3 regions of the Spirillospora sp. NPDC048819 genome follow, and region 1 is predicted to be linked to each of the others. Evidence: riboswitches for the same ligand, from Rfam matches in the RefSeq annotation. Region 1 holds a riboswitch; each other region holds the start of a gene.

Region 1 (4,397 bases):
GTCCACGTGGTCTGACCGTACGGGGGGGACGGTCAGACCACGTGGAACCCTCAGCCGGCCACGTCGTCCCTGACGCGCCGCGCCGCCGTCACCAGGTTCCGCAGCGACGCCTCCGTCTCCGGATACGCGCGGGTCTTCAGCCCGCAGTCGGGGTTGACCCAAAGCCGCGCCGGCTCCACGGCCCGCAGCGCGCGCCGCAGGTTCTCCTCCATCTCCCCGGCGCCGGGGACGCGCGGTGAGTGGATGTCCCACACGCCCGGCCCGATGCCGTTCTCGTACCCGGCGGCGCGCAGGTCGCCGACCAGCTCCATGTGCGAGCGGGCCGCCTCGACGCTGGTGACGTCGGCGTCCAGCGCCCCGATCGCCCCGATGATCTCGCCGAACTCCGAGTAGCACATGTGCGTGTGGATCTGGGTGGTGTCGGCGACGCCGGAGGTCGCGAGGCGGAACGCGCCGACCGCCCAGTCCAGGTAGGCGGGACGGTCGGCGTCCCGCAGCGGCAGCAGTTCACGCAGCGCGGGTTCGTCGACCTGGATGATCCGGATGCCGGCCGCCTCCAGGTCGGCGATCTCGTCGCGGAGGGCGAGCGCGACCTGCCGGGCGGTGTCGGCGAGCGGCTGGTCGTCCCGGACGAACGACCAGGCGAGCATGGTGACCGGACCCGTCAGCATCCCCTTGACCGGCCTGCTCGTCAGCGACTGCGCGTACGTCGCCCACTCCACCGTCATCGGCCGGGGACGCGCGACGTCGCTGTGCAGGATCGGCGGCCGGACGTACCGCGACCCGTACGACTGCACCCACCCGTGCTCCGTCGCGGCGTACCCGTCGAGCTGCTCGGCGAAGTACTGCACCATGTCGTTGCGCTCGGGTTCGCCGTGCACGAGGACGTCCAGCCCGAGGTCCTCCTGCAGTGCGATGACGCGGGCGATCTCGTCCTTCATCGCCCGCTCGTAGGCGTCGCCGGTGATCCGCCCGGCGCGGCGGTCGGCGCGGGCCCGGCGGATCTCGGGGGTCTGCGGGAAGGAGCCGATCGTCGTCGTGGCCAGTTCCGGCAGCCCCAGCGCGTCCCGCTGCGCGGCGAACCGGGCGGCGCGGTCGCCCCGGCGCGTGTCGCCGATCGACCCCAGCCGTTCCCGGACGGCCCGGTCTATCCCCGCGGCCGGCGCCGGTTCGGCCGGGGCGGGGACGTCCTCGCGCAGCGCCCGGCCGAGCGCCACGACCTCGGCGACCTTCTGCCGGGCGAACGCGAGCCGCTCCCGGACACCGGTGTCCAGCGACGTCTCGGCGTCCAAGTCGATCGGGACGTGCAGCAGCGAGCAGGACGTGCTCACCACGACCCGGTCGACGAGCCCGAGCACCGACGCGCAGACGGCCCTGGCCCGCCGCTCGTCGGCGCGCCACACGTTGCGGCCGTCCACCACTCCCGCCACGAGGGTCTTGCGCGGCAGCCCGCCGACCGAGGCGAGCACGTCGACATTGCCGGGCCCGGCGGCGAAGTCCAGGCCGATCGCCTCGACGCGGCTGCGGGCCAGGGTGCGCAGCGCGTCCGCCCCGATCGTCCCGAAGTAGGCGGCGACCATCAGCCGCGGCCTGCTCGTCAGCCGCCCCAGCCGCGCGTACGCCCGCGCCAGCGCGTCGATCTCCTCCTCGCTCCGGTCCGCGACGAGGGCGGGCTCGTCCAGCTGCACCCACTCCGCCCCGGCCCCGGCCAGGCGTTCCAGCACCTCGGCGTACACGTCGACGAGCCCGTCGAGCAGATCGAGCGGACGGAACCCCTCGGGCGCGTCCGCCGCGGGCTTGGCCAGCAGCAGATACGTGAGCGGCCCCACGAGCACCGGCCGCGTCTCGACACCGAGCGCCTTGGCCTCCCGGTACTCCGCCAGCGGCTTGGCCGCCGCACCCTCCGCCAGCCGGAACCTGGCGTCCGGCCCCAGCTCGGGGACGATGTAGTGGTAGTTCGTGTCGAACCACTTGGTCATCTCAAGCGGCGGGACGTCCTGGACGCCGCGCGCCATCGCGAAATACCGGTCGAACCCGGTCAGATGCCGGTACCTGTCCGGGACGGCGTCGACCAGCACGCTCGTGTCGAGCACCTGGTCGTAGAACGAGAACGTGTTCGACGGGACGGCGTCCAGCCCGGCGTCGCGCAACTCGGTCCAGACCGACGCGCGCAGTTCGGCGCCGGCCTTCGCGAGCGCGTCGGCGTCGGCGCGTCCCGCCCAGTAGTCCTCGGTGGCGAACTTCAGCTCCCGGCGCGCCCCGATGCGGGGGTATCCGAGGATCGTCGTGTTCATGGCGGCTTCCCTCGCTGTGCCACAAGCGGCCCGCGAAAGGGAATGCGCACGGCGAACCCCGTGCCGCAGACCGTCCCACGAGGCCGCAGACCCACCGCGCACCGGCCGGTGCGCGGGCGGAGGCAGGTCTTCGGACTCGCGGGCACCGCCTCCTCCGAGGCGTCCTACTGGCCGTCGCTTCCCAGGCCGCCGTGGCCCAGTGCGTGATGACGGCGGTCGTTCCCGCTCACCGCTGCGGGGCAGTCCCGGATTCCCACCGGGTTCCCTCTTACGACACCCGAACCCGCACGAGGCACGAGTGAACCGTCCGCAGGCCCGAGTCTATAGCCCGCCCGTGAACCGGCCCCGCGCGCCTAGTCCAGGAGCCCGGACGGAGCGGTCTCCTGGCTGGTGGACGCCTCGGCAAGGTGCGTCGTGCCGCCGCCGACGACGCGGAACCCGTACGGCCCGCTCGGCCGCCACAACTCGACGACGGCGCAGTTCGGGACGTCGCACGCGCCGTTGAAATGACGAAAGCCCCGCATCGCCGCGGCGTCGGGGTCGGTGACCCCGGTCATCAACGACCACATCACGGCCTTCATGAAGAGGCCGTGAGTGAACACCGCGATCAGCCCGTCCTCCGGACGTTCGGCGAGGCCGTCCAGGAAGGCGTTGGCGCGCCTGATCAGCGCCCGGAAGGACTCCCCGCCGCCGTTGACGTGATCAGGGTCACTCCGTTCCCAGTAGTCCTCGGCGAAGGGCCGCCGTTGCTCGTTCGTGGTCCGCGGCCCGTGCAACTCGCCCAGATAAGTGAACTCCTGGACGGGCCACTCCTCGTAAGGCACCCCGGGAAACCGCTCCGCGGTCGCCTGGGCGGTCTGACGCGCCCGGACGAACGACGAACTGACGATGAGCGCGGGCGGCCCGGTGAACGCCGCGGCCATCCGCACCGCCTGCTCACGTCCCCGCGCGGTCAGCGGGGAGACACCAGGCCCGTTCGTCGGCAGCCCGGCGTTCGACTCGCTCTGCCCGTGCCGGACCATCCACACCCGCCGCACCAAGATCACGCCGCCAGCCTGGCACACGGGCTCGGCGGCACGGAAGATCGGACGAGCCGCACGAGGAGAGGGGCGACCACGACGGCGCGCTACGAGAACTTCCTCGAAGGCCGGACCCCGGACGAGGCGGCGCGCATCGAGAACGAGATGCGCCTGCTGCACCCGGTCGGCAGGGTGGGCCGCCCGGACGAGGTGGCCGCCGCCGTCGCCTACCTGCTCTCGGACGAGGCGAGCTTCGTCAACGGCGCCGTCCTCCCCGTGGACGGTGGCCGCCACGCCGTAGGCCGCGACCCCGAAGAATCCTGACTCCGCGCCACGCGTGGAACTCGAGGCGGCTCGTCCGGGAGAGCCAGAATGGTTCGGACGGCGATGTCGAGAATCCGTGACCGGCTCCGTCCCCGTGGTGAGGACGAGCATGAGAGTGGCACCAGCACCTAGGAGAATCACGATGGCCAAGTACCTGCTGCTCAAGCACTACCGCGGCGCTCCCGCCTCGGTCAACGACGTGCCGATGGACAAGTGGACGCCCGAGGAGATCTCGGCCCACGTGAAGTACATGGAGGACTTCGCCTCCCGCCTGGAGGCGAACGGCGAGTACGTCGACGGCCGGGCGCTCGCGCCCGAGGGGGTGTGGGTCCGCTACGACGGAGAGGGCCGGCCGCCCGTCACCGACGGCCCGTTCGCCGAGACCAAGGACCTCATCGCCGGCTGGACGGTGATCGACGTCGACGGTTACGAGCGCGCGATCGAGCTGGCCGGGGAGCTGTCGGCCGCTCCCGGGGCGGGCGGCGAGCCGGTCCACGAGTGGCTGGAGGTCCGGCCGCTCCTGACCGCGCAGCCGGATATCACGGAGTGTCATCTCGGGTGAACGACGTCCTGCTCCGGAGCCTCACGCCGAACGTCCTGGCGATCCTCATCCGCCGCGGAGCCGACTTCGCCGCGGCCGAGGACGCCGTCCAGGACGCGCTGGTCGAGGCGATCCGCGTCTGGCCCGACGACCTGCCGCGCGATCCCAAGGGCTGGCTGGTCACCGTGGCCTGGCGCAAGTTCCTCGACGCGGCCCGGG
Region 2 (4,397 bases), on a different contig from region 1:
TGGTCGGTGTCGGTCGGCAGCCGCCCCATCGAGACGTCGAACTCCTCGAACTGGCCGGGTTCGATGCCCCCGCCCGACCAGGTGATCTTGGTGACGGCCTCGGTCAGCTCGCCGCCGTGCGTCTTGATCGGCTCCGGGAGCTTCGACTTCTCCACCTTCACCGTCCAGCCGGGGACCGGACGGACCGACACCGACGACAGCGGGTGCTCGACCGGCAGGTGCACCACGACCTTCGTGGTGGACGCGTTGTCGCGCTCGTTCGGCACCCGGAACGCCACCTTGGCGTACGAGCCCTGCTCGGCGGTCTTCGGGTTGGCGGTGACGTGCGCGGACGCGGCCGTCGCCAGCGCGAGCACGGATATGGCGGACAGGGACGCGACCGCGCCGACCCTGCGGGCATGCGGAACAAAGGACATGGCGGAACTCCGTTCGAGTCGTACGGAAAATCCGGAAACGCCGCTGGATCGGCGTCCGGTGACGTACGGCGCTCGCCTCAGATGCGGGCGAGCGCCCTCGAACGCGGCGGGGGACCCCGCCGGACGACCTGGTGCCGCAGCACACGGCCGACGGCCATCACGGCGGCAGCCGCCGGTACCACGGGGGTACGCCGCGGAGGCGCCGCGGGTTCAACGGTGAGGAGCGCGATCAGGAGCCGGACCGGACGGTCCGCCGCCGCGGCGACCCGCCGGGCCAGCGACCACGCGGCCCGCTCGCCGCGTCGCAGCCACCACGCCGCCACCAGCGCGGCCACGGTGTGCGCGAGCGTCATCGTCGTGCCGCCCGTGCCGTGCACGACCGGCACCATGACGTCCTGACCGGCCGGCGTCACCCCGCCCATCGCCGCGTGCATCTCCGGCGAGTGCTGAAGGATCGGCTCGGACGCGGCCGTGAACAGGGTGTGCAGAGCGAACTGGCCGCCGAGGAGGCCGCCGAGGATCGTCGCGAGGGAGCGTTCGTGGCCCACGAGCATGAAGGCCACGCCCAGCACGGCGCAGAACCCCGCGACCGCCGCCCAGGCCGGAACCGTCCCCGACGCGAGCACGTGCCCGGTGATCGCAAGCGTGACGCACACGGTGGCGAACACCACCGCGCGGGCGGTTCGCAGAACGGAGTTTGGGGCATGCGGGGACATGGCGAGACCATCCTCCCACCCGGGTCGCCGTCCCCGCATCCGGCCCTGCCGGTCCTTTCAGACACGCCCAACATCTTGGGGTTGCACAAAGATCGTCATCTAGATGTAGGGTTCAATCCCGTGCTGGTTCGCCCCCGCCGTTTCGCGGCGGGGGCGACGCGAGAGGGAACCCGGTGCGAGTCCGGGACTGCCCCGCAGCGGTGAGCGGGAACGACCGCCGTCATGAAGCACTGGGCCCGCGCGGGCCCGGGAAGCGACGGCCAGTAGGACGCCTCGGAGGAGGCGGCGCCCGCGAGTCCGAAGACCTGCCGGCACGGCGTCCGGGACGCGTTCCGGACCAACACGTCCAGGCCTCGCGGGTGGGCCGGGGACGGAGCGCGGCGTGCCCTGGCGGGTGGCGCCCGCGTCCCGTTCGCATGCCTCCGCGAGGCGGCTTGCGAGGGGAGAAGCACGTGACACAGGACCTGGCCGCGCCGCCGGCGGCGGCGCCGTTCACCGGGATCGCCGCCGAGGTCGAGGCGGCCTGCGACGGGGTACCGGGCGCCGAGGCGGGACGGGTGCTGGCCGCCGTCCGCGCCGCCGGCGGGATGGACGCGGCGGCGCTGCGGGACCTCGCGATCGGTGAGGCCGCCGCGCTGGTGCCCGCCGAACCCGGCTACTCCCGGGTCGCCGCGCGGCTGCTCGGCACCCGGATCCGGGACGAGGCGGCCGCCGCCGGCGTCCGCACGTTCGCCGAGTCGGTCGCCGCCGCACACCGGGAGGGTCTCCTGGCCGACGCCCCGGCCGCGTTCGCCGCCGCCAACGCGCCGGCGCTCAACGCCCTCGTCGACGAGGCGGCCGACGACCGCTTCGAGTACTTCGGGCTCCGCACCCTCTACGACCGGTACCTGCTGAGGCATCCGCGGACACGGCTCGTCCTCGAACGCCCCCAGCACTTCCTCCTGCGCGTGGCGTGCGGCCTCGCCGACACCGTGGACGACGCCGCCGAGCTGTACGGCCTGCTCAGCACGCTGTCGTACCTGCCGAGCTCGCCGACGCTGTTCAACTCCGCGGCCCGCCGCCCCCAGCTGTCGTCCTGCTTCCTGCTCGACTCGCCGCGCGACGAGCTGGAGTCGATCTACGAGCGGTACGGGCAGGTCGCGCGGCTCAGCAAGTACGCGGGAGGCATCGGGATCTCCTGGACGAAGGTCCGGTCGCGGGGCTCGCTGATCCGCGGCACCAACGGGCACTCGAACGGGATCGTCCCGTGGCTGCGCACGCTCGACTCGTCCGTCGCGGCCGTCAACCAGGGCGGGCGCCGCAAGGGCGCGGCGTGCGTGTACCTGGAGCCGTGGCACGCCGACGTCGAGGAGTTCCTGGAGCTGCGCGACAACACCGGCGAGGACGCGCGCCGCGCCCACAACCTCAACCTCGCCAACTGGATCCCGGACGAGTTCATGCGCCGCGTCGAGGACGACGCGACATGGTCGCTGTTCGACCCGAAGGAGGTCCCCGAGCTGGCCGACCTGTGGGGCGACGCGTTCGACGAGGCGTACCGGGCGGCCGAGAGGGAAGGCCGGTACGTCCGGCAGATCCCGGCCCGCAAGCTGTACGGGCGGATGATGCGGACGCTCGCCGAGACGGGCAACGGCTGGATGACGTTCAAGGACGCCGCCAACCGCGCCTGCAACCAGACCGCCGAACCGGGCCAGACCGTCCACCTCTCCAACCTGTGCACGGAGATCCTGGAGGTGACCAGCGACGGTGAGGCGGCCGTGTGCAACCTCGGGTCGGTGAACCTCGCCGCGCACGTCGGCCCGTCCGGCGTGGACTGGGAGCGGCTCCGCGCCACCGTCCGCACCGCCGTGCGGTTCCTGGACCGCACCATCGACCGCGGCTACTACCCGACGCCAGAGGCGGAGGCGGCGAACGGCAAGTGGCGGCCGATCGGCCTGGGCGTGATGGGCCTGGCCGACGTGTTCTTCACGCTCCGCCTGCCGTTCGACTCGCCGGAGGCCCGCGAGCTGTCGACGCGCATCTCCGAGGAGATCGCGCTGGCCGCCTACGGTGCGTCCGCCGACCTGGCCGCCGCGCACGGACCGCTGCCCGCCTACGACCGGACGCGCACGGCCCGCGGCCAGCTCCACCTGGACCATTTCCCGGACGCGGCGCCGTCGCGTCCCGCCGAGTGGGAGCGGCTGCGGGCCCGCGTCGCCGAGGTCGGGCTCCGCAACTCGCTGCTGATCGCGATCGCGCCGACCGCGACGATCGCGTCGATCGCGGGCTGCTTCGAGTGCATCGAGCCGCAGGTGTCCAACCTGTTCAAGCGCGAGACGCTGTCCGGGGAGTTCCTGCAGATCAACGGCTACCTGGTGGACGACCTGAAGTCGCTCGGCCGCTGGACGCCGCCGGTCCGCGAGGCGATCAAGAAGGCGAACGGCTCCGTCCAGGGCATCGCCGGCCTCCCCGAGGAGATGCGGACCCTGTACCGGACGGCCTGGGAACTGCCGCAGAAGGCGCTGATCGACCTCGCCGCCGCCCGCACCCCGTACATCGACCAGTCCCACTCGCTGAACCTGTTCATGGAGACGCCGACCATCGGCAAGCTCTCCTCGATGTACGCCTACGCGTGGCGGCGCGGCCTCAAGACGACCTACTACCTGCGCTCCCGCCCGGCCACCCGGATCGCGCAGACGACCGTCACCCAAACCACGGGCACCCAAACCACGGGCACCCAAACCACGGCCACCCAGACCACGGCTACCCAGTCCACTGCGGCGGCGTGCTCTCTGGAGAACCCCGAGACCTGTGAGGCGTGCCAGTGAGCGCGCGAACAGAAGGAACGCGAAGAGAAGGAAACAGCATGCTGCTCGACCCCGGCATGGACCTGACCCTGCGGCCCATGCGCTACCCCGACTTCTACGAGCGCTACCGCGCCGCGATCCGCAACACGTGGACGGTCGAGGAGGTCGACCTCGCGTCCGACCTGGTGGACCTCGCGCGCCTCACGCCCGCCGAAGTCCACCTCGTCAACCGCCTGGTCGCGTTCTTCGCCACCGGCGACTCGATCGTGGCGAACAACCTGGTGCTCAACCTCTACAAGCATGTGAACGCCCCGGAGGCCCGGCTCTACCTGTCGCGGCAGCTGTTCGAGGAGGCCGTCCACGTCCAGTTCTACCTGACCCTCCTGGACACCTATCTGCCCGATCAGGACGAGCGGGTCAAGGCGTTCGCGGCGATCGAGCACATCCCGTCGATCCGCTCCAAGGCGGAGTTCTGCTTCCGC
Region 3 (4,397 bases), on a different contig from region 1:
GGCGGCGGGGCGGCCGGAGCCACGGATTGTGTGCGTCCTGCCTGTGTGCGTCACTGACGATCCCGAGCGCGCGCGGGAGCAGGCGGGCGAGACGTTCGAGATGTACGGGATGTTGCCGTCCTACAGGGCGATGATGGACCGCGAAGGGGTGGACGGCCCTGCGGACTTGGCCGTTGTCGGGGACGAGGACACGGTCGCGGCGAAACTGGAGGCGTTGTCCGAGGCGGGCGCGACCGATTTCGTCGCCGCGGAGTTCGTGCCGGGAGAGAGCCGCGGGCGGACCAGGGAGTTCCTCAAGTCCTACATGGCGAGATGAGTTCGTAGAGGTTGCCGCTGGCGTCGGAGAAGTAGACCCCGCGGCCGCCGTGCGGATGGGCGTGGTCGATTCGTCCGTTGTCGGCGTGGGCGGGTCCGTCGCCGTAGGGGATCTCGCGGGCGTCCATGCGTTCGACGGCCGTGTCGAAGGTGACGGCGTCGACGTCGAAGGCGAGATGGTGGCCCTGCGGGTGTGCGACGGTCAGGAAGTCGAGGGTGAGCGCCTCGTTCACCCGGATCGGGACGAAATGCCGCGCGTGCGGGTGCGGGCCGGTGTACTCCAGGCCCATGACGGCGGCGAAGAAGCGGGCGGCCTCGTCGTTGTCGGCGGCCGTCACGACGGTGTGGTCGAGCGTGATCGTCACTCGGTGGTTCCTTCCTTGAGGGCGCCGTGCAGGAAGACGTCCAGGTAAACCTCTGCGGGCGGCGGCGTCGCGGGCCCGGCGGGGGGACGGGACCGCGCGAAGACCAGGGCCATGAACAGGTCCGCCAGCTGATCGGCGGGCAGGCGCAGCCGGTCGCGTTCGGGCTCGAACAGCGCGGCCAGCGCGTCGCGGGTCTGGTTCATCGCGATGTCGCGGTCCACGTCGGCGTCGGCGGGTCCGCCGCCGGGGTGGGGGGCGCGCCCGTCGCGGACGGGTGGGCGCCGGCCTGGACGGCCGGTGGCGTGGAGGGCGCCGATGACCGTGCCCATGCGGGCGAGGTAGGCCTCGATCGCGTCGCTCGCCTCGGCCAGGCGGGCGGTCAGCGGCCGGTCCAGCGGGATCGCCGCGATCTCGTCCAGGACGTGGTCGGCGCGCAGCGCCTCGGTGACGCACGCGTCCAGCAGTTCGTCCTTGCCGGTGAACACGCGGAAGATCGTCGCTTCGCCGATGCCCGCGGCACGGGCGATCTGGCCGGTGGTGACGGCCGCGCCGTGTTCGGCGACCAGCGGCAACGCGGTGCGGATGATCATTTCGCGGCGTTCCCGCGGGGTCATTCCCGGGGCGCGGCGGCGGCTCTTGTCGGGCACATCCGCCACGGTACGGAGTGAGTGGTCACTCCGTCAAGATCGGAGTGTGTGCTCACTCCGATGAGGGGACAGGTCCGGATTCGGCGCCTGATACCGTTGCGATGCTGCGCGTCTGGAGCGAAGTCCGGTGTGAATCCGGCGCTGTCCCGCAACTGTGGTGCCCCTCTCGAAGTGGCCGAGCCAGGTCGCCTCCTCGCGCGCCGACGATTCTCGACCTCGTGGAAGGGCGATCCGTCATGGATGAGCGGGCCGCGGCTTCCCTGGACCCCAGGAGGCTCCTGTGAGACCCGTACGTACTTTCGGCGCGATGATGGCGATCGTCGCCGTCACGTTCACGGCCGGATGCGGCGGCGACGGCAAGACCGGCGATGCGGCGTCAGGCCCGAAGGCCGCCGTCACCGTCCAGGCCGCCAACGGCGCGGTGACCGTCCCGGCCAGGCCCGAGCGGATCGTGTCGCTCTCCCCCACTCACACCGAGACGCTCTTCGCCATCGGCGCGGGACCGCAGGTGGTGGCCGTGGACGACTACTCCAACCACCCGCCGAACGCGCCCCAGACGAAGCTGTCGGGGTTCAAGCCGAACGCCGAGGCGGTCATCGCGTACAAGCCCGACCTCGTCGTCGTGTCCGACGACCTGAACGGCATCGTCAAGGCGCTGGAGAAGGTCAAGATCCCCGTCCTGCTGGAGCCCGCGCCGACCAAGCTGGACGAGGCCTACGACGAGATCAACGACCTCGGGCTGGCCACCGGCCATGCAGCCGAGGCCAAGAAGCTCACCGACGACATGCGGGCGAGGATCCAGCAGACGGTCGCCGCGTCCTCCAAGGCGAAGGGCCTCAGCTACTACCACGAGCTCGACAACCAGCTGCACTCCGTGACGTCCAGGACGTTCGTCGGCCAGGTGTACGGGCTGTTCGGCCTCCGCAACATCGCCGACGGGGCGGACAAGGCCAGCGGCGAGTACCCGCAGCTGTCGCGCGAGTACCTCCTCAAGCAGGACCCCGACCTGATCTTCCTGGCCGACACCAAGTGCTGCGGCCAGAACGCCGCGACGCTCGCCGAGCGCCCCGGCTGGTCGGACCTGGACGCGGTCAAGCACAAGGGCGTGGTCGAACTCGACGACGACATCGCCTCCCGCTGGGGCCCCCGCCTGCCCGAGTTCGTCAAGGCGATCGGTGACGCGGTGCAGAAGGTCCAGTGATCACTGTCCTGATGGACGCCCGCCCATGAGCGCCCAGTCCCGCCGGGGCCACCGGTCCCCGGACGTCCCGGCCGACGTGCACGACCCGGCCGGGACGTCCCCGGACGTCAAGGGGGACGCACAGGACGTCGCCGGGACGTCCGGAGACGTCCGGCCCGCGTGCGAGGGCGGACCCGCCGCCCCGTCGGTGGCGGACGCAGACGAGCATGAGCCCGCCTCCCATGAGCGTCGCGGACGCCCAGCGTCAGCGGACGCGGATGGGCACGGCGGCATGGGCGAACGTCACGGGCGTCCAACGGAATCGGGCTCGGGTCTCCGGCGAGGGTGGGGCGTGATGCTGCGGAAGCCGTTGCCGGAGCCGGCGGGGCAGGCCAAGTTGCGGCCGCTGTCGCTCGGGCTGGCGATCCTGCTGCTGGCCGGGACTCTCCTGGCCGGGGTGCTGGTGGGGGCGGCGGGGCTGCCCGTCGGCGGGGTGCTGCTGGCGCTGGCCGACCGGGTCCCGTTCGTGCACATCGACTCTGGGCTCAGTGTCATCGACGAGAACGTCCTGTTCGAGTTGCGGGTGCCGAGGGCGCTGATGGCGGCGCTGGTCGGCGGGATGCTCGCCATGGCGGGCGCCGGCTATCAGGGCGTGTTCCGCAATCCGCTCGCCGATCCGTATCTGCTTGGCGCCGCGGCGGGCGCCGGGGTCGGCGCGACGATGGTGATCGTGCTGCTGCCGGGCGACCCGGGGTACGCGGTGCCGCTCGCCGCGTTCGCGGGCGCGATCGGCGGCGTGTTCATGGCGTACGCGCTGGGCAACACGGCGGGACGCGGGAACGGCGCCGCGACGCTGGTGCTGGCCGGAGTCGCGGTGTCGTCGTTCCTGGCGGCGATCCAGACGTTCCTGCAGCAGCTGAAGGCGGAGGAGCTGCAGCGGATCTTCTCCTGGCTGCTCGGCGGGGTCGGGGCGGCCGACTGGAACCAGCTCGCGCTGATCGCCCCGTACTCCCTGGTGTCGACGGTGATCCTGCTCGCGCACGGCCGGCTGCTGGACGTGCTGAGCGTCGGGGACGAGGAGGCGGCGTCGCTCGGCCTGTCCGCGGCGCGGGTGCGGCTGACGGTGCTGGTCGCGGCGTCGCTGGCGACGGCGTGCGCGGTCGCGGTGAGCGGGCTGATCGGGTTCGTCGGGATCGTGGTGCCGCATGTGGTGCGGCGGCTGGCGGGCGGCTCGTACCGGATCGTGCTGCCGCTGTCGCTGCTGGGCGGCGCGGCGTTCCTGGAGGTGGCGGACCTGGTGGCGCGGACGGTGATCGAGCCGGGAGAGATTCCGCTCGGGGTGGTGACGGCGTTCGTCGGCGGGCCGTTCTTCGTCGCGGTGCTGCGCGCGAGCCGCAGGCAGGTGGACACGTGACGGTTCTGGTGCGGGGCCTGGACGTGGCGCTGGGCGGACGGCCCGTCCTGAAGGGCGTGTCGCTGGACGTCCCGGCCGGGTCGTGGACGGCGATCATCGGGCCGAACGGGGCGGGGAAGTCGACGCTGCTGCGCGCGGTCCTGGGGCTGGTGCCGTCGCACGGCGAGATCACCGTGGCGGGCGTGGACCTGGGGACGCTGAAGCCGAGACAGCGGGCCCGGTTGATCGCCTATGCGCCGCAGAGCCCGAACCTTCCGGTGGGGATGACGGTGTTCGACTACACGCTCCTCGGAAGGTCGCCGTACATCCCGCACCTGGGCCGGGAGAGCGCGCGGGACCGGTCCATCACCGCGGAGGTCCTCGACCGGCTGGACCTCACCGCCTTCGCGACCCGTCCGCTGGACCATCTTTCCGGCGGTGAGCGGCAGCGGGTGGTGCTGGCGCGGGCGCTGGCGCAGCAGACGCCGGTGCTGCTG

The links. A riboswitch is a leader RNA that binds a small molecule or an ion and turns the genes downstream of it on or off. The one in region 1 is predicted to bind cobalamin.
Region 2: linked by a shared signal. The riboswitch ahead of AB0C35_RS16515 (ribonucleoside-diphosphate reductase subunit alpha) and the one ahead of metE (5-methyltetrahydropteroyltriglutamate--homocysteine S-methyltransferase) in region 1 are both predicted to bind cobalamin.
Region 3: linked by a shared signal. The riboswitch ahead of AB0C35_RS36745 (ABC transporter substrate-binding protein) and the one ahead of metE (5-methyltetrahydropteroyltriglutamate--homocysteine S-methyltransferase) in region 1 are both predicted to bind cobalamin.

What each region holds. Positions count from the first base shown of each region.
Region 1 covers NZ_JBEZGN010000022.1:55,807-60,203, forward strand. Annotated here, with positions in the region: gene AB0C35_RS26775 (ATP-binding protein) at 1-15, shown strand, start outside; gene metE (5-methyltetrahydropteroyltriglutamate--homocysteine S-methyltransferase) at 51-2,294, opposite strand; cobalamin riboswitch at 2,398-2,596, opposite strand; gene AB0C35_RS26785 (histidine phosphatase family protein) at 2,648-3,340, opposite strand; partial or broken gene AB0C35_RS26790 (SDR family oxidoreductase) at 3,413-3,637, shown strand; gene AB0C35_RS26795 (YciI family protein) at 3,780-4,199, shown strand; gene AB0C35_RS26800 (DUF6596 domain-containing protein) at 4,196-4,397, shown strand, end outside.
Region 2 covers NZ_JBEZGN010000010.1:107,183-111,579, reverse strand. Annotated here, with positions in the region: gene AB0C35_RS16525 (YcnI family protein) at 1-416, opposite strand, end outside; gene AB0C35_RS16520 (MFS transporter) at 494-1,132, opposite strand; cobalamin riboswitch at 1,240-1,460, shown strand; gene AB0C35_RS16515 (ribonucleoside-diphosphate reductase subunit alpha) at 1,585-3,936, shown strand; gene AB0C35_RS16510 (ribonucleotide-diphosphate reductase subunit beta) at 3,975-4,397, shown strand, end outside.
Region 3 covers NZ_JBEZGN010000038.1:55,050-59,446, forward strand. Annotated here, with positions in the region: gene AB0C35_RS36730 (LLM class F420-dependent oxidoreductase) at 1-316, shown strand, start outside; gene AB0C35_RS36735 (VOC family protein) at 294-680, opposite strand; gene AB0C35_RS36740 (TetR/AcrR family transcriptional regulator) at 677-1,327, opposite strand; cobalamin riboswitch at 1,410-1,532, shown strand; gene AB0C35_RS36745 (ABC transporter substrate-binding protein) at 1,608-2,528, shown strand; gene AB0C35_RS36750 (iron ABC transporter permease) at 2,863-3,921, shown strand; gene AB0C35_RS36755 (ABC transporter ATP-binding protein) at 3,918-4,397, shown strand, end outside.